Regions from separate parts of the Lactococcus allomyrinae genome, predicted to be linked through region 2. Evidence: predicted binding sites of a transcription regulator. Region 2 holds the regulator's gene; each other region holds the start of a gene.

The links. The regulator Rex, encoded in region 2, represses fermentation and respiration genes when NADH is low (regulators of the CRP and FNR family bind a similar motif). The targets are predictions, from matches to a motif close to TTGTGAANTANTTCACAA.
Region 1: the regulator Rex is predicted to act here: its motif matches at 2,013-2,030, upstream of D7I46_RS05180 ((S)-acetoin forming diacetyl reductase).
Region 3: the regulator Rex is predicted to act here: its motif matches at 5,341-5,358, upstream of trhO (oxygen-dependent tRNA uridine(34) hydroxylase TrhO).

Annotation. Positions count from the first base shown of each region.
Region 1 is NZ_CP032627.1:1,087,120-1,093,954, reverse strand. Features, by position in the region: gene D7I46_RS05190 (FtsW/RodA/SpoVE family cell cycle protein) at 145-1,383, shown strand; gene D7I46_RS05185 (flavodoxin family protein) at 1,462-1,890, shown strand; gene D7I46_RS05180 ((S)-acetoin forming diacetyl reductase) at 2,139-2,900, shown strand; gene abc-f (ribosomal protection-like ABC-F family protein) at 3,222-4,709, shown strand; gene D7I46_RS05170 (DMT family transporter) at 4,931-5,830, shown strand; gene D7I46_RS05165 (HAD family hydrolase) at 6,017-6,619, shown strand; gene D7I46_RS05160 (YwaF family protein) at 6,714-6,835, shown strand, end outside.
Region 2 is NZ_CP032627.1:699,524-706,358, forward strand. Features, by position in the region: gene D7I46_RS03385 (sortase family protein) at 1-1,188, shown strand, start outside; gene D7I46_RS03390 (helix-turn-helix domain-containing protein) at 1,239-1,745, shown strand; gene D7I46_RS03400 (redox-sensing transcriptional repressor Rex) at 2,199-2,846, opposite strand; gene D7I46_RS03405 (DUF4097 family beta strand repeat-containing protein) at 3,086-3,979, opposite strand; gene D7I46_RS03410 (DUF1700 domain-containing protein) at 3,979-4,596, opposite strand; gene D7I46_RS03415 (PadR family transcriptional regulator) at 4,589-4,903, opposite strand; gene D7I46_RS03420 (Spx/MgsR family RNA polymerase-binding regulatory protein) at 5,076-5,468, shown strand; partial or broken gene D7I46_RS03425 (ABC-F family ATP-binding cassette domain-containing protein) at 5,825-6,835, shown strand, end outside.
Region 3 is NZ_CP032627.1:807,491-814,325, reverse strand. Features, by position in the region: gene D7I46_RS03880 (AI-2E family transporter) at 1-1,048, shown strand, start outside; gene D7I46_RS03875 (tetratricopeptide repeat protein) at 1,111-2,361, shown strand; gene alsS (acetolactate synthase AlsS) at 2,519-4,183, shown strand; gene trhO (oxygen-dependent tRNA uridine(34) hydroxylase TrhO) at 4,298-5,251, opposite strand; gene dprA (DNA-processing protein DprA) at 5,549-6,394, shown strand; gene topA (type I DNA topoisomerase) at 6,552-6,835, shown strand, end outside.

The DNA of each region.
Region 1 (6,835 bases), 390 kb from region 2:
GAGTGGATTTGTATAACCTACTAAATTATATGCTAAAAATGAAATGACGATAGATACTGTGAGAGATTAGAACTTCACTCAACTTCTCATAATAGATAATTCATCATAAAAATAACAATATTATAAAACTGACTGGAGCTAGATTTGAAAAAAAAGAAAACAAATAAATTTTCATTTGATTCAAGGATTGATTATGGATTAATCCTACCTGCTTTTATGCTAATATTGATTGGGCTCTATGCGTTATATGTTGCAGTGACTCACGATCATCCGAGTACTGCAACTCAAATGGTTGTTCAACAAGGAACGTGGATTGTTGTCGGGATATTTGTTGCAGTAATTGTAATGCATATGGATTCTCGATTTCTTTGGAATTTGACCCCGTTTTTTTATATTTTGGGTCTTGTTCTTATGGTTTTACCAATTTTTCTTTACAATGAGGCGACATTTATCAATACGGGTGCTAAAAACTGGCTGGCTATTGGAGGAAGAAATCTCTTTCAGCCATCAGAATTTATGAAACTTTCGTATATCTTGTTTTTGGCACGCATTGTGGTAAATTTTCAGAACAAACTAAAGGTAAGAGTTTTAAAAGATGATTTTCGTTTGATTGGTCGATTGCTTCTCGCTACACTTCCAGTTGCGGTTTTATCTGTTTTTCAACATGACTTTGGAACTTTCCTTGTATTTGTCATGATTTTTGCTGGTGTTGTTTTAGTAGCAGGTGTATCATGGAAAATTATTGTTCCAGCTTTTCTATTTGTAGCAGCAGTAGCGGGTGGTATAGTAGCACTTGTTGCATTGCCAGAAGGGCAAAAATTCTTGGAGAAAACAAGCTTTGCTGAGTATCAGGTCAATCGTTTCATCGCGTGGCTTCATCCCTTCGAATATGCTCAAACTTTTAGCTTGCAGCAAGCACGATCGCTAATTTCTGTAGGTAGTGGTGGACTTTGGGGAAAAGGGATTGGTGTGGCAAATGTCAATGTTCCTGTTCGCGAATCAGATATGATTTTCACTGTTATTGCTGAAGACTTTGGATTTATTGGTGCGACTTTTGTTATTTTGCTCTATTTCATTTTGATTTATCGCATGATTCAGGTTACATTTAAGTCAAATAACCAGTTTTATACCTATATTTCAACAGGGATTATCATGATGATTTTGTTTCATGTTTTTGAAAATATTGGTGCAGCCATTGGTGTAGTTCCGTTGACAGGGATTCCTTTGCCATTTATTTCTCAAGGAGGTTCAGCTTTGATGTCTAATATCATTGGTTTAGGTCTTGTGTTGTCAATGAAGTATAATCAACTTCCTGATTTTGCAGATATTAGAAAGCAAGGTCGTGAAAGTTTGCAAAGTAGAAAACAACGGCGCCAAAAGTGAGGCTGAAATATTGCACAATTTTGCAATATTATGCTAAAATTAAGCTGTAAAATATCAGGAATGGAGTGGTTTAATTTTATGAAATATGCAGTAAGATATGCATCACGTGGTGGGAATACAAAAGCTGTAGCAGAGGTTATCGCTGATAAAGTTGGGGTGAAAGCGCTTCATGCGTATGAACCTATTACCGAAGAAGTAGATGTTCTCTTTGTGGGCGGTGGTGTGTTGTTTAATTCACCTACAAAAGAATTAAAAGAATTTTTGGCAAGTTTAGACGGGACGAAAGTAAAAGAGATTGTTGCTTTTAGTACTGCGGAATTCTCAGGGGCTACGATAAAAAAAATAGAGGCAGCTGCAAAGGAAAAGGGGATTAAGGTTAATAGTGAATCTTTACTTTTGAAACTATCCTATCAAGGTTTCTCACTTTTTGCTCCTGCTGGAGGTGATTTGAAAGAAAATCAAGTCAAAGAAGTGAAAAGTTTTGTTGATAAAATTGTTGGAGAATAATTTTGAAACAGAAAAAACTCTCTTTTTATAGAGAGTTTTTTCTCTGTTTTTATAGGAAGTATAAAATATGGTTTTAACGTAATTAATTCTTGAATTTTATGTACCAAAGTGCTAAATTATAGTTGTGATAATATTCACGGATAAAGTTTGATTGCCAAAATGACAACCATTCACATGAAAGTTTCTATATCAAGAATTGTTTAATCACTTTTGATTGATGAGAAATGACAACGGAGAAGGAGACAAATATGTCTAAAGTTGCAGTAGTTACTGGTGCAGGTCAAGGAATTGGCTTTGCTATCGCAAAACGTTTGTATGCTGATGGATTCAAAGTTGCTGTTGTTGATTACAACGAAGAAACAGCACAAAAAGCAGCGGCAGAGCTTGGCGAAAATGCTTTTGCAGTGAAAGCGGATGTTTCAGATCGTGAACAAGTGGTTGCAGCATTTGATGCTGTGGTCGAAAAATTTGGTGATTTGAATGTTGTGGTTAATAACGCTGGGATTGCACCAACAACACCTATCGAAACGATTACACCAGAACTTTTCCATAAAGTTTATGATATCAATGTGGGTGGTGTTCTTTGGGGCACTCAAACAGCCACTGCTATTTTCCGCAAACTTGATCATGGTGGTAAAATTATCAATGCGACTTCGCAAGCTGGCGTTGTCGGCAATCCAAACCTCATGCTTTACAGTTCATCTAAATTTGCTGTTCGTGGAATGACGCAAATCGCAGCGCGTGATTTGGCTGAGGAAGGTATCACGGTCAATGCTTATGCACCTGGTATCGTTAAGACACCAATGATGTTTGACATTGCGCACCAAGTTGGTAAAAACGCTGGTAAAGATGACGAATGGGGCATGCAAACTTTTGCAAAAGATATTGCAATGAAACGTTTGTCAGAGCCTGAAGACGTGGCTAATGTGGTAGGTTTCCTTGCTGGAGAAGACTCAAATTATATCACGGGTCAAACGATTATTGTTGATGGTGGAATGCAATTCCATTAAGATGATGTTAAGAACTGCATTGATTTTAGTGTTTTAAGCAAATAATAAGACTGTCAAGTTTTTATCTTGACAGTCTTGTTTTGTTTGTGCTATACTAATTTTATAAAAATATCGGAGGACGGTCTATTGAAAATCTAAGTCATGAAAAGTAGAAAATGGGTACTGACAGAAATTTGTCAGCGATTTTTTGCATTCATGATTTGGAAAAGACTGTTCAATCAAGAGCGCTGTAGCGCCATTTTTGAGCTTTTTTTCTCGTCGTGAATGCTTGACAGGGAAAGGGAGCTTTTTGTTTTCCTTTCACAGATATAAGGAGGCAAAATGTCGAATATTGAATTAAGAAACTTAACATTCGGATACGGTGCAGAGTTAATCTTTGACCATGCACAAATTAATATAGATGATAAGTGGCAATTGGGGTTGGTCGGAAGAAATGGACGAGGTAAGTCAACACTTTTGAAACTTTTACAAGGTGAAATCAAATCTGACAGTCCTGTCAGCACTGACAAAACATTTGTTTATTTTCCGCAGGAACTGACAGATAGGGATGAACTCACATTTTATGCTTTGTCAGCACTGACAGAGTTTGAACAGTGGGAATTGGAACGGGAATTGACGCTTTTGAAAGTCGATTTGGATGCTTTATGGCGACCATTTAGTTCTCTATCTGGTGGAGAGCAGACCAAGTGTTTGTTGGCATTGCTGTTTTTGGAACAACAAAATTTTCCTTTGATTGATGAGCCAACGAATCATCTGGATATAGAAAGTCGAGAAACAGTTGCAAATTATCTGAAGAAGAAGTCGGGGTTCATTGTTGTTTCGCACGACCGTGATTTTTTGAATCAAGTTTGTGACCATATTTTAGCGATTGAGCGGCAACAAATTAGTCTTTACCAAGGCACATTTTCAACCTATGAAGCTGAGAAAAAACTTCGCGATGAGTTTGAGTTAGCAGAAGATGTCAAATTACGTAGAGATATTTCACGTTTAAAGCAAACAGCACGTGAGAAAGAGACCTGGTCAAGAAATCTTGAAGCAACAAAATCTCGAAAAAATAGAGGTTTTGATAGTGAGACAAAGAGAGTAGATAAAGGATTTATTGGTCGAAAAGCAGCAAATATGATGCAAAAATCGAAAAATCTCGAAAAACGAATGAACGATGAAATAATGGATAAGGAAAAATTGCTAAAAAATATTGAACACATTGAGCCGCTCTCTATGAATTTTGTCGCTTCGCACCATAAAGTGCTTCTGAGGTTGGAGAATTTTTCTCTGGGTTTTGATGGTGAAAAACTGTTTCAACCATTAAATTTTGAGTTAAATCAGGGAGAAATTATTGCGATTACGGGCAAAAATGGTGCTGGTAAATCAAGTTTAATCAAATATTTGAGTGGTACATTTGAAGGAGAAACACATGGTCTATTGACTGTGGCTCATAATATTTCAGTGGCATATGTCAGACAGAACTATCAAAACGAAGGATTTTTGAGAGAATTTGCTGTTCAAAATCAATTGGACATTGAACTTTTTCTAGCAAATCTCAAAAAACTTGGGATGGAGCGAAATGTTTTTTCTCAAAAAATTGAAACAATGAGTCAAGGTCAGCAAAAGAAAGTCGAGTTAGCAAGAGCTTTATCGCAAACTGCGCAACTTTATATTTGGGATGAGCCGTTAAACTACCTCGATGTTTTTAACCATGAACAGATTGAGAGCTTGCTGAAAAATGTTCAACCAACGTTACTTGTCGTTGAGCATGACCGAGCATTTATCAATCATGTCGCTGATAAAGAGATAGTGTTGCAAAAGTAAGAAGCCTCATCCTTAGAAAGCTGCTCCGGACTAAAACTACAAGAGGAATCACAAAGCAAAGACTTTAGAGCAGCTGAAATCTATAGGTAAATCATAAATTTTGTGTCTAAAAGCTGGATATTTACCAGCTTTTTTACTTTAATATTCAAGCTGAATATTATTCGTTTTATTTACATTTTTTTGTTCATGATGTCGCTCATGTCTTGTGATATAATGAAAAAATGAATGTTCAAAAACGTATTTTTAAAGGAACTCTATTTGCAGTGATTGCGGGCTGTATGTGGGGAATATCAGGGATCTTTGGTCAATTATTTTTCCGAGATTATCATGGAAATCCGCTTTGGATTACATCGACTCGTTTGACAGTGGCGGGTATTATTTTGCTTGGGATGTCAATGTTGAGGAGTCGTAAACGAATTTTTGATGTCTGGAAATCAAAGAAAAATATGCCAATTCTATTTTTATATGTTTTTGGTGGCGTTTTTTCGGTACAATATTTTTATTATGTAGCGATACAACTCTCTAATAGTGCAACGGCAACGATTTTACAATATGTAGCACCTGTTTTTATTATGCTCTATTTACTTATCTTTCGTCGTCAAATCCCAAAGTTTAAATCAGTTATCTTTGTAGTCTTAGCAATGTTAGGTGTTTTTTTGCTGATTACAAATGGAAATGTTGGACGTTTATCTATTAGTCCAATGGCGCTGTTAGCAGGTTTGTTAGCTGCTGTTGCAGTTGTGATTTATTCAATCGTGCCCAGACCACTACTGGACAAATATGGTGCGTTAAACATGACGGGCTGGGGAATGTTTTTGGCAGGTGTTGGAAGTAATATTTTTTATCCTGTTTGGCGTATTGATTTTCACGTTGATGCACTTGCTATTTTTTATATTTTGACGATTTCTATAGTGGGGACAGCAGTGGCTTTTCTTTTGCTCTTACGAGCTTATCAGTTGATTTCACCATTAGTTGTTTCGGTTGCAACGGCAACAGAACCCTTAACCTCAGTTTTTGTCAGTATTCCGCTATTTGGTTTAAAGTTGACACCCTTGTCAATTGTAGCGATTATTATTGTCATTGTTTCGGTTATTTTATTGTCAAAATCAGAACAAGCATAAGAAATATTCTGTCAGTATACTGACAGTTCTTGCAAATCGTGCACACACCTTGTGTAATTGATTTTACCCTTTTAGAAGTAAGTGAAAAAAGATGAAATTTTGAACCTACCCTTGAGCAGAGGCGAAAATTTACCTATTTTTCATTACTTCTGGACAGTCGGGCTTATATCTTGTTATAATACTAACATGGACTATAAAAATTATATCTGGGATTTGGGCGGAACTTTGCTAGATAATTATGAAAGCTCTAGTCATGCATTTGCAGCAACACTTTGGCAACTTGCTGAACGTGTTATTTTACACACAGAAGCTTACGATGCTTTGAAAATTTCAACTGCGTTTGCCGTTGAAAAATTTGCAAATGATGTTCCGGGCTTTTTAGAAGCTTATAAAAAGTTAGAAGCAGAGGTTTTAGAAAAGCCAATTCTTTTTGATGGTGCTGCAGATGTTCTGTCGCTACTTGCAGCATCTGGTCAGCGCAATTTTATGATTTCACATCGTAATAATCAAGTTCTATCCATCTTGAAAGCGGCAAAAATTGAACAGTATTTTACAGAAGTTGTAACCTCTGATAATGGCTTCAAGAGAAAACCGGCACCAGATTCCATTAATTATCTGATTAAAAAATATCAGCTCATCCCTTCAGAAACAGTAATGATTGGTGACAGAGCACTTGATATTGAAGCTGGGTGTACTGCAGGAATCGCTACTATTTTTTTTGATGCCAAGTTGACCTCAGATAAAGCGACACGTCATATTCAGTCTCTGCGCGAGATTATTCAGGACTAATATCAACAATTACGTCTTGTGCCGATATAAACTTATAAATATGGATTATTAAGCAGAAGATGAGCGATTGAATAGAATTAGTATAGAAAGTGTTATGAATTCATTTTTTGTCTCAAATGCAAACGCAAAAGGTCCAGGATTTGGTCTGTTTAGTCTTACTCACATCATCACACTTTGTGTTCTAGGAGTGATAAGTTTTTTTATTTGTCGTTATTA
Region 2 (6,835 bases):
AAGATTATTCCTGGTAAAGATATGGTTACTTTGGTTACTTGTACTCCGCCAGGAATCAATACTTATCGTCTTTTGGTAAATGGAGTTCGTATCCCATATAGTAAAGCCCAAAAAGCAAAAGTAACTCATAGAGATTTGTTCAGCTATACTAAGGTGGTTATTGCTTCACTGAGTCTTTGTGCCCTTTTATTTATTGTTATTTTGATTTTATACCGTGTATTAAAAGGTCAATATAACCAAGCAGTTAAGATGATGAATCATGGGAATATAGAAACTTCAGAAAAAAGGTTGCGTAGATTATTTAAAGCAGTCAAAATCCTTTTTATCACGCTAATTATCGTGATGGTTGGAGTTTTGGGATTTGCCATTTATGGTTACACACAGATTCAACATCAGAGGCAGATGAATAGTATTGATGTAGGAAAAACAGAACAGCTCTCGAATTATAATTTGGATAAGATTAATCGTGCTAATTATACAGAGTCAGATGTCACATCTGTTGGGATCGGAAATTATGCTGAGGCTAAGATAAATTTTAATCAGACGGTCAATGATTGGGGTGTAGGGAAAATAGTGATTCCTAGTCAACAAATTAATCTTCCAATATTGGCTGGGATGAATAATGATAATTTATTAAATGGTGCAGCTACGTATAGTGTTCAGCAACAGTTGGGAAAGGGAAATTATGTTTTGCTTGCACATAATATTCCTAATAACAAGGGAGAGTCAAGTCCAGTTCTTTTGGGAAAAATCAATAAATTAAAAAAGGGAGATGTGATTTATGCCTCAGATTTCAAAAATGTTTATGTTTATAAAGTTACAACAAATCAGGTCGTTAAGGAGACAGAAACACAATATATTGAACAGCCACAAGATAGGGGAGGTGAGGCGGTGATTACTCTCATTCGTTGTGAAGGTGGAATGGGCACTCAATTTCGTCGTGTTGTTCAGGGAGATTTGGTGAAAAAAGAGTCAATAAGTCAACTAAATAATCAAGACTTAAAGGCTTTGGGTATGAGTAGGATGGCATCTAAGTTATCTAGTGAAATATATACTGGTCCTAGTTATTCGTCAATTACTGTTTTAGGGATGAAGATTGCAGCGGCTATTATTAATAATCCGATGCAAACTCTTATTCCTATTGTGTTACTTTTAATGGTTCCTATTCTTTTTTTAAATTTACTTTGAGTTTTGTGTTAGAAAAGAAGTGATAGGAGTGATAAAGGAGTCAGAGATTTATGGGCAATCTGGAAAAACAAAAAGAAATCAATGAACGAATAAAAGCGATTAAGAAAGTCATCCAGCGTTATAGAATTCCAATTTTAAAGCTTTCAGAAAAAATAGATTATCCAGGAACGATAGTGGCTGACGTTTTGTTTTTTAGAAAAAAAGCTGGGGATGATTTTTTGGAAAAAGTTGAAAAAGCATTGGAGGGGATTGTTAGAGAAAACAGAAGCTTGAATACGATGGCAAAGCAACATGATAGAGAAGAAAGAACTAAGAATTCATTTGAAGACTTAGGATTTTTAGACTCAAAAGTTCCAGTAAAGTTTGGCGTAAAAATAAGACGTATTCGCTATACTTTGAAATACTCAAAAGAAGAATTTGGTGAAAAACTTTCTCCAAGTCTATCAGTTTATACTATTGATGAAATGGAAAACAATCAATTTGTTCCATCACTAAGTTATCTTATCCAAATTGCAGATATGGGAAATGTGACATTAGACTGGCTCTTAAGGGATTAATAGGCTCTTGGTAGCTATTTGAGGAGTAGGAGAGAATGATTGATTTCTGTCAACAGTTTTAAGTTAAAAAACAGTTCAATAGAGCTGTTTTTTTATCATTTACGGAAATTATGGAACTTAGACATTTGTGTGATTTTTAGATAGAATGAGTGTGCGATGTAGATGCATACTCTAAAAGCAATCTAATTTATGCAAATGTATTCAAGATTGATTATATTTCGTTTCAAAATGGAGGAGTTGCAAATAGTACTAAAACTAAGATTAACGAGTTTAGGGCTAATCCTGATGGAAATATTGAAGGGATAAATAAGAATGATAACTCAAAAGTTGAATAGTTAATCAAGGTTCAAAGTTTAAAAATGGACATTTGTTAGCTTTATGTCTATATTTTTTAATTGGTTTAACAAAAAAGAATCACTCTATTGGTGATTCTTTTTTACAGTTTGTCTATTTTTATTTATTGTCATTCATGAAGAAAAGCAAAGTTTGAAGTTCTTTAGTGAGATCAATAGATTGAACGACAACATCTGATGGGACGCGAAGGCGAATAGGAGCGAAATTTAGGATTCCTTTGATACCAGCTTTAATCAAAATATCAACGACTTCCTGAGCGTCTTCTTTTCTAACAGAAAGAATGGCAGTTTTGATATCTGATTTTTTTACATTTCTCTCTAAATCGGAAATATTAAAGACTGGAATACCATCATCTGTCTGTGTACCCACTAATGGATTTCCAGAAATGTCATAGGCCTGAGTAATTCTCATTTTATTGCGTTCTTGGAAGTGGTAGTGGAGCAATGCTCGTCCGAGATTTCCCACTCCAATCAGTGCTAGATGTGTTTCTTGATCTTGCCCAAGTAATTCGCCGAAAAAGTCACGTAATACTTGTGTTTCATAGCCATAACCACGGCGCCCAAGTTCACCGAAAAGAGAGAAGTCTCGGCGAATTGTTGCAGCATCCACACCAATTTTTTCAGAAATCAACTGCGAATTAGTCCGTGTGATGTTTTCTTCAACCAAATTTTTAAATAAACGATAGTATTGAGGAAGACGTTTTGCGGTTGCTTTTGGCAAAGTTTTACTAAATTTAGTGTCAGTCATTTTTTTCTCCGTATAAAATGTGTATTTTGACACATTTCATCTTAAATTTTTGTTTCAAAAGTTAAATCTGTTTCTTTTGTGATAATTTTACCAAAAGTTTGTGAAATTATCAACCAAAAATAACAGAAGTGAATTATGACCGATATTGTCAGCGCTGACAATGTGTTGTCAGAAGAATAAATAATATAAATGAAGTATAAAAAAGCTGTCAGCATACTGACAACTTTTTCTGTAATTAATTAGTGATTCAAATTAATCTGACTATCACTGACAGAAATTTTAAGGGACTGATTCAAATTACCATCAGTAAAGGGAAAACTTTGGCGCTGATGATTCACATGGAGACTGCTATCTTGTCCGTCAATCATCAGACCAGCTACTTTAGGATAATTTAATGTGAGCCTGCTGTCATTAAGTGTCCATGTGCCAGCTCTTTTGACAGTAAGTGCACTTGTATCAAAAGCAGAATCATTGGCACTGACATTAAAGATGTCAGTCTGTAAGTCGGTCAGTACGAGCTGAGAGTCTCTCCCTTTGGAAGTAAGGGTTGAAAATTGACTGTCTGAAATCTCAAGATGACTATCTGAGAAGTTAAGTGCTGCAGGAGAAGCTACTGACAAATGACGAGCAGTCAGCTTAGTATCACGAAACTGACCTGAAAAATTTTTCAAAGAAAAATGTTCTAGTGTTATTGTTGTATCAGAAAGTTGTAATTGTAAAGATTTAATCTGATTTTTGTCGGGAAGTGTGATGATTAACGTTTCTTTCTGAGCAGAACCAAAAGACAAAGTTGGAGCCCTAAATAAAGTTGAACCTTCAGAGCTAGTTGATTTTGTCTGAATGACCGCACTTTTTCCTTGAGAAGTAATCACTGTATTACGTTCAAGAAGGTGTGACTCAACTTTAAATTCAGAACCTTCTCTAAATGACACATTGACATCTGATGCATTAATTTTAAGATTTTCTACAGAAGAATTGAGAGCTTGATGAGTGACTACCATCTTACTAAGTTGTGGATGACCATTTTTCCAGACAATACTTCTAGACGCTCCCATCCCGAATCCGATAAGTCCGAGTGCACAACCTAAAACCAAAAGTACAGCACCAGCTATCATAAGATTTTTAAATTTCATCAAATTGCTCCCCTCATCTTAATATTCGATTTTCTTGTTAATTTGTACCCAATCCATTTGATAAGTTTCATGAATAAATTAAACAAAACATGGGTAAGTTTGAGTGTCAATGGAGCAAAAATAAATCCAAGACCGATAGCAACAAAAGCAATCCCTGTGAAGAAGATGAAAGTTACCAAACTTTGTGCGAGAATTCCAAAGGCAGAAATCAGAGTAAAAAATCCACTTAAAATCAGGGCAATTACTGCAATATAGTAAGAGAATAATAAGGCGATAAGCACAATGCAGCAAGCGAATAAAACAAGAAAAAGACTTAAAGCGACAGGAAGCAACAGCGGTGAAGCGAAGAGTCCGAGAACAATCAACCAAACCAATTGCAATCTATGTTTGGTGTTTTGAGGCTGAACAGATGTACTATTTTCAGCATCCTGTTCTAGGAAATAGGTCATTTTAAGTGCTTGAGCGAATTTCTTTGGTGTTCCATATTTTGCTGAGACTTGTTCTAAAGTGAGGTTTGCATCAAGAAAATATTCTTCATAGTACTCCAAAAGTTCAATAGATTCTTTTTGAGGAATACCCGTAAGGTGCTTTTGAACCTCATTAAGATAGTTATTCATCTTTTTCTCCTAACATTTCATCAATAATTTGTCGAAAGTTCTTCCAATCTTCTGTAATTTTTTTGAGTTCATCTTTTCCATCGGAAGTGATTCTGTAATAACGTCTCATTCTTCCTTCAAAAGGGATATCATAGGTTTCAAGTAATTCATTTTTCCTGAGACGGCGGAGTACAGGATACATTGTTGATTCGCTTATAGGAAGCCGTTCTTGGACATTTTTAGTGATAATGTAACCATAAAGGTCTTCTTGATTAAGTAAGGCTAAAACGGTGCCGTCAAGTAAAAGACTTGGGATTTGAATTTCCATAGATTTCCTTTCTATATCGTTTATAATACTATATTATATGAAATATAGTATAAAGTCAAATCATCCTGTGATATTTAAAACGTTTTCAAATGTATTCTTTTAATGATAAAATGGAATTATGATAGAAACAAAGGCTTTCAGGGCTTGGCGAGTATTTAGTTAAGGAGAAAATATGATTAAACTTTATCTCAGTAATTCTTGCACATCGTGTAGAAAAGCAAGAAAATGGTTACAAAGTCATGGTATCAAGTTTAGAGAAATTAAATTATCACCAAATTTGCTGAGTAAGGAGGATTTAATCAAGATGTTATCCTTATCAGAAAATGGTTTTGAAGATATTATTTCTAGTCGAAGCAAGAAATACTTGGAAGTTGTTTATGATTTTGGAAATTTGCACTTAGATGAAGCTATCGCTTTAATCCAAAGAGAGCCAAGATTTTTGAGAAGACCACTCATTTTGGATGAAAGACGATTGCTGATAGGCTATAATAAAGAAAAAATTCGTAGCTTTATTCCTACGGAAGTACGTAGAGTTGCCTTGAAATCAAGAATGGTTCTAGCCTGAGCATGAGGAAATGAGTAAAGTAGACTTACCAATACGAGTAAGTCTATTTCAATTTTGCAAAAGTCTAGCTTTGCCTTTGTTCATATCTCAATATTGAAAAGAAGGAGAATTGTAATTATTGATGAAGTAATCGCTTCTTCAATGATGAGTTAGAAAAAGAGTACCAAAAGCCGATTTGAAATGATATAATAAACATGAATGCCTAACAGCTAAAAATAGAAGTAGAGCTAATCCGTCGTGAATAAACGACAATAAATGAACAATGGTGATATAAAATCCTACTGGATTTTAAAATGAAATTCGCATACTTCAAAAAGTTAAAGGACATCGTTTTATGAAGAGGTTTAAATAGAATTATGATTTTACTACAAGGAAATGGCATCGCTCGTACTTTTGGTGGCGATGTTTTATTTAAAGATATTAATTTTAGTTTGCAAGATAAGTCGCGTATGGCTTTGGTTGGACGAAATGGTGCTGGAAAATCTACTTTATTAAAAATTATTGCTGGAGTTGAGGAGCCGAGTTCAGGAATGATTTCAAAAGTTAGAGATTTGTCGATGAACTATCTTGCACAGGATACGGGACTAAACTCGGATTTAACTATTTTTGATGAGATGCTGACAGTTTTTGAAAAAATACGTCAGATGGAAAAACAGCTTCGTCAGATGGAAATGCAGATGGGAGAACTAGAGTCTGACGATTTAGCAGTTCTTATGGCACGATATGACCATCTCTCAGAAGAATTTCGAGTTTTAAATGGTTTTACCTATGAGGCAGAGATAAAGGCAGTATTGAATGGTTTTCGCTTTGATGAATCAATGTGGGATAGAAAAATTTCAAGCTTATCTGGGGACAAAAAACACGCCTTGCTTTAGCAAAAATGCTTTTGGAAAAGCCGCAGTTGTTAATTTTAGATGAACCAACGAACCATTTGGATATTGAAACGCTGGCTTGGTTGGAAAATTATTTAAAAAATTATGACGGAAGTCTTTTGATTGTTAGTCACGATCGATATTTTTTGGATAAAGTCGTGAATGAAGTTTTAGAACTATCCAGAGGTGAGTTGACTCGTTTTGTTGGAAATTATTCAAAATATGTTGAACTTCGTGAAGAAAAGTTACTTTCTGAACTTAAAAATTTTGAAAAACAACAAAAAGAAATTGCGAAGTTAGAGGATTACGTAGCACGCAATCTTGCACGTGCTTCAACGACAAAAATGGCGCAATCTCGTCGGAAAAGATTGGAAAAAATGGAGCGTCTGGACTCTCCTTCTGGAGATGAAAAGTCTGCACACGTTACTTTTATTCCCGAAAAATCTTCAGGTAATGTGGTTCTGACAGTGACAAATGCCACGATTGGTTATCCTG
Region 3 (6,835 bases), 110 kb from region 2:
AGTTGGATTTCTGTTTAGACCTATTGGAGACTTCATTACGATTATCTCACTTCCTTTGGTTCTCGCAGCGGTATTCTATTATCTTCTTAATCCTATTGTTGATTTTTTTGAAAAACGGAGAATTCCACGTTTAGCAAGTATTATCGTGCTTTTTGTGATTATTATTGCGTTAATTGTCTGGGGACTAATTGTAGCAATCCCCAATATTATTGACGGCGTAGAAAAATTTGCTTCTTCGGTGCCTCACTATGTCAACATTGCGCAAGATGAAGTTAATAATTTACTCCGTAATCCACGATTCAAACAGTTCCGCCCACAAGCAGATCAGTTTGCAGATTCTATTGGTAATCAGCTCATTGACTGGTCTAAGACATTTTCCGCAACAGCTGTAACTTCACTGACAAGTATTATTGGAAAAACGACAAGTGTTTTGATTTCTCTAATTATTTTCCCATTTGTTCTCTTTTATCTCCTCCGAGACGGGAAAAACTTAAATCACTTTGTCACTCACCTTCTACCTAATAATTGGCGTAAAGATACCTCAAAAGTGTTACATGAAATCAATAGTCAGTTGTCAAACTATGTTCGCGGACAAATTTTGGTTGCGATTGTCGTGGCGATTATGTTTATGATTGGTCTACCTATCGTAGGTTTACGCTATGCTATTCCACTTGCTATCACTGCAGGTTTCCTAAATCTAGTTCCGTTTTTAGGATCGTTTCTTGCAGCAATTCCGATGCTCATTGTTGGTTTAGCTATTGGTGGACCTTTCATGTTAGTAAAAGTATTGATTGTTATCGTTATTGAGCAAACAATTGAAGGACGTTTTGTTTCACCGCTTATTCTTGGGAAACAATTGGCTGTCCACCCTATTACAATTTTATTTGTCTTACTTACAGCAGGGAAAATTTTCGGTGTTTGGGGTGTTTTACTCGGAATCCCATTCTATGCAGCAATAAAAGTTATTGTCGTTCATTTTTATTGGTGGTATCGGGAAATTTCAGTGCTTTATAGAGAAGAAGTCGGTCAAGAAGAGTTTGAAGACTAATACGATTCAAGTCAACCACTTTTGGAGCTTGAGATATACAGACTTAAAAGAAAGGAAATCAGATGTCTTATTCAGAAGATACAATTGATTTTTTACATCAAGGCGATTTGATTGGAATGCAAAATTCGCTTGCTAAAGCACTAAAAAATGACGATGATGAACTCCTCTCAGACCTTGCCGAATACTTACAGATGATGGGATTCATTGATGAAAGTCAGCAAATTTATGATAAAATCATGCAAAATCACCCAGAGTCAACAGACTACCTGATTAATCTCGCTGAAATCGCTGAAGATAATGGTAACTTAGACGAGGCTCTAAGTTATCTTTATCAAATTTCTTCACAGGATGAAAATTATGTTGCTGCTCTCGTCAAAATTGCTGATTTATACCAATTTGATGGGGATTTTGAGACAGCAATCTCCAAGCTAGAAGAAGCTCGTGAATATTCAGATTCCCCATTGATTACTTTTGCTCTTGCTGAATCTTACTATTCTCAAGGAGACTATCAAGCTGCAATCACTGAATATGCTAAACTTTCTGAACGTAAAATTTTACATGATACAAAAATTTCAATTTATCAAAGAATAGGCGATTCATATGCCCAATTAGGTAATTTTGAAAATGCTATTTCTTTCTTAGAAAAATCATTTGAGTTTGATAAAAAAGCAGAAACGCTATACGAGATTGCACTTTTATACGGAGAAATTCATAACGAATCACGCGCAATTTCTGTGTTTAAAAAATTAGAGAAAATGGATGTTGATTTTTTGAGTTACGAGCTTGCCTATGCTCAAACTTTAGAAGAAAATCAGCAATTTGAAGAAGCGTTAAATATGGCAGAAAAAGGATTGCAAAAAAATCCTAACTCCGTTCCACTCTTACATTTCGCTTCAAAGATAAGCTTTAAATTAAAAAATGATGAAGCAGCTGAACATTATCTTATAGAAGGTTTAAACTTTCCTGAATTACACGATGAAACGGTTTTTCTGCTCGCGAATCTCTATTTCAATGAAGAAGATTTTGAAGCTGTTATAAATTTACAATCATTATTAGAAGAAGAACATCCACTCGCTCAATGGCTTTTTGCAAGTAGTTACAAAGCGCTTGAAAAAGACCTAAAAGCAAGCAAATTATACGAAGAATTAATGCTGACTAACCTGTCAGAGAATCCTGAATTTCTGTCAGACTATATCGAATTTTTACGCGAAAGCGGTAAAGCGGGTAAAGCTAAAGCACTCATTTCACAATACTTGGATTTAGTTCCAGATGATGAAGAAATGAGAATATTACTCTCTGAATACTATGAATAAAAGGAAGCAGTATAATAATAACCTGTCAGCACGCTGACAGGTTTTATACTAAATCGCGATTAATTGTAAAAGCATAAAAGTTCTGATAAAATTGAAATGAAATAGTCTGAAATTATTTGATGATTATAATATAAACTTATAAAGAATGAGAGAAGTCATGTCTGATAAAAAATTTGGCGCAGATTTAATTGTAGATAGTCTAATTAATCATAATGTAAAATATGTTTTTGGTATCCCAGGAGCAAAAATTGACCGTGTCTTTGACCTGTTAGAAAATGAAAAAGGACCGAAACTTGTTGTGACTCGTCACGAACAAGGGGCAGCCTTTATGGCACAAGCTGTAGGACGTCTTACAGGTGAGCCTGGAGTAGCTGTTGTAACTAGTGGACCAGGAGTTTCAAACCTTGCCACTCCGCTATTGACTGCCACATCTGAAGGAGATGCAATCCTCGCTATCGGCGGGCAAGTTAAACGTAGTGATAGACTGAAACGCGCTCATCAATCAATGGACAATGCAGCGATGATGCAGGCTGCCACTAAGTATTCGGCAGAAGTTCTCGACCCTACGACACTCTCTGAAACAATTGCAAATGCCTATCGGATTGCAAAAACTGGTCGTCCAGGTGCAACATTCTTATCTATTCCACAAGATGTGACAGACTCAGAAGTTACACTTAAAGCGATTAAACCATTATCTGACCCTAAAATGGGGAATGCTTCGATTGATGATATTAATTATCTTGCACAAGCAATTAAAAATGCTGTTTTACCTGTTATTCTCGTTGGTGCGGGTGCCTCAGATGCAAAAGTAGCTTCATCATTACGTAACTTACTTACTCATGTAAATATTCCTGTTGTCGAAACTTTCCAAGGTGCAGGTGTCATTTCGCGTGACTTAGAACATACATTTTATGGTCGGATTGGACTTTTCCGCAATCAACCTGGGGATATGCTTTTGAAACGCTCAGATTTAGTTATTGCAGTAGGTTACGACCCAATTGAGTATGAGGCTCGTAACTGGAACGCCGAAATTGATAGCCGTATCATTGTTATTGACAATGCCATTGCTGAGATTGATACTTATTACCAACCAGAGCGTGAGCTCATTGGCGATATCGCAGCAACACTTGACAATCTTTTGCCAGCTGTACGTGGCTATCAAATTCCTGAAGGAACTAAAGAATACCTTGATGGTTTGCACGAAGTGGCAGAACAACACGAGTTTGACACTGAAAATACAGTTGAAGGTCGGATGCATCCACTTGACCTCGTAACAACATTTCAAGAGATTGTAAAAGATGATGAAACCGTCACTGTTGACGTAGGTTCTCTCTATATCTGGATGGCGCGTCATTTCAAATCTTATGAACCACGTCATTTACTCTTCTCAAATGGAATGCAGACTCTTGGAGTAGCACTTCCTTGGGCAATCACTGCAGCTCTTCTGCGTCCTGGGAAAAAAGTTTACTCACATTCGGGTGATGGTGGGTTCCTTTTCACAGGGCAAGAACTTGAAACAGCAGTTCGTTTAAATCTTCCAATCATTCAAATTATTTGGAATGATGGCCATTACGACATGGTTAAATTCCAAGAGGAAATGAAATATGGGCGTTCAGCCGCAGTTGATTTTGGTTTCGTTGACTATGTAAAATATGCAGAATCTATGGGAGCCAAAGGATATCGTGCGCATACAAAAGAAGAACTAACTGAAATCCTTAAATCAATCCCTGATACAACTGGACCTGTTGTAATTGATGTTCCACTTGACTATTCAGATAACAGCAAATTAGCTGAAAAATTGCTACCTGAAGAATTCTATTGATTCATCCAAAAATAATAGAAAAATGTCAAACTACTAAATCAAAAGTTCTGTTCATTCAGGACTTTTTTATATTAAACTAAACCCCTCTTGAATATTCAAGAGGGGTTTAGTTAATCAAGAAACTTTTTCAATTAACGCAAGTGCAGCATTTACCTCATCTTCTGACAAATGGTGAGAAGCGATGTAACGGTTATTAGGATGAATACGACACTCCTGAGAGCAACTTCCTAAGTATTTTATTTCGTTTTCCTCAGATGATAGAATACGGCGATTACATTCTGGATTGGCACAGTTGATATAACGCTCACAAGGGCTACCATCAAACCAGTCACGTCCAACGATAATATGTTCTTTTTGATTGATAGATACAGCGATACGACTGTCAAATACATACATCTGACCATCCCACAAGTCTCCTTGAACTTCAGGGTCTTTACCATAAGTAGCAATTCCACCATGAAGTTGTCCTACATCCTTAAATCCCTCTCTAACGAGCCATCCAGAAAACTTTTCACATCGAATTCCACCTGTGCAATAAGTTAAAACACGTTTTTCCATAAATTGTTCTTTATTATCACGAATCCATTGAGGAAGTTCACGGAAATTACGAATTTCAGGACGAATAGCCCCTCGAAAATGTCCGAGGTCAAATTCATAATCATTTCTGGCATCAATAACTACTGTATCTTCAGCTAACATCGCTTCATGAAACTCTTTTGGAGTAAGATAGTCACCAGTCAAATCTAGAGGATTGATATCATCCTCAAGGCTTAAATTCACAAGTTCTGGCCTATAACGGACGTGCATCTTCTTAAAAGCATGTTCTTCAGCTTCGTCAATTTTAAATACCATTTTAGAAAAACGAGAGTCAGCGTTCATAAGCTCCATATAAGCATCAGTTTGTTCAACTGTTCCTGAAACCGTTCCATTGATTCCTTCATCAGCAACAAGAATCCTTCCTTTGAGACCAATTTTTTTACATTCTAATAAGTGTTGTTCAGCAAAAACTGTGCCATCTTCAATTGGAACGTATTTATAATATAGTAGTACTCGATAATCTTGAGTCATTATTATTATTCTCCTTAGGGGTTTATTGATTACAATATAATCCAAATACAATTTAACCATTTTTCTTCAATCTAAAGCAAAGAAAATGCTTGTGCCTTTGCTAACAAAGTTTTTGATGTAGTATTATCCTCTCATTCTCAGGTAATATTCTCATATTATTAATTTTTATTGTGACAATATCAGTATTTTTTCGTAAATAACAATATACGAGTCTCGCTTCACAATTCGTGAGGGGTTTATATCAACCAATAGGATTGATATTGACCATAATTAGTTAATAAAAAATTTGGAGGAACTATGATAACAAATTTCGATTTATTTCGATGGAAAAATGCTGGAATGACCAATTTAGGAGTGAATAAGCTACTAAAATTTTATAGAAGATATGAAAAGAAGATAAGTTTACGTCAAATGGGACAAGTTGCACAAATCAAATCTATCCCAAATTTCATTGAATCTTATAAAAATCAGAATGTTAAAGAACTAAGAGAGAGGTACAAGCAATTTTCATCTTTTTCTATTCTTGATGAAAATTACCCAGAAAGACTAAAAGAAATCTATAATCCTCCTGTTTTAATTTTTTATCAAGGAAATATAGAATTGCTTAAAACACCTAAACTTGCATTTGTCGGAAGCCGCGAATCAACACCAAACGGTGTTAAAGCTGTTCAAAAATTAATCAAGGAACTCAATCAAAGTTTCACGATTGTCAGTGGGTTAGCGAGAGGAATTGATGCTGCAAGTCATATTTCTGCTATTAAAAATCAAACATCAACTATTGCCGTCATAGGAACAGGATTGGATATTTTTTACCCTACCGAGAATCGAAAAATACAAGAATATCTCTCAAAAAAACAACTCATCCTTTCTGAGTATGCACCTGGAGAAAAACCTCTCAAATATCATTTTCCCGAACGTAATCGTATTATTGCAGGTCTATCAAGAGGTGTAGTAGTTGTCGAAGCAAAATTAAGAAGTGGTAGTTTAATTACGTGTGAACGAGCTTTGGAAGAGGGAAGAGATGTCTTTGCTGTACCTGGAAATATCTCTGATGGTTTTTCTGACGGCTGTAATTATCTTATTCAACAGGGAGCTAAATTAGTCTTTAAAGGACAAGATATTTTAGGAGAATATATGTATTAATAAAAAAACGTTAAGACATCTATATATCAGAAGATTATGCCCTTTTTTAAAATAAAATATATAATGAGTTTTCCTATAAGAAAATGAAATAACTTGACATATTGAAAAAAACACTTTATTATGGTGGAAGTATCAAATTTTCATTAGGAATAAATATATGCCAACAGCAATTAAAAATAAAACAAAAACTACATCTAAGAAAAAGGTAACTAGAAAAAAAGTTACCCCAGGGAAAAATCTCGTTATTGTAGAGTCCCCTGCCAAAGCTAAAACAATTGAAAAATATCTTGGTCGCAATTATAAAGTTGTAGCCAGTGTGGGACATATTCGTGACCTCAAAAAGTCTTCAATGTCTGTTGATATTGAACATGACTATGAGCCACAATATATCAATATCAGAGGGAAAGCCCCTCTAATAAATTCACTCAAAAAAGAAGCTAA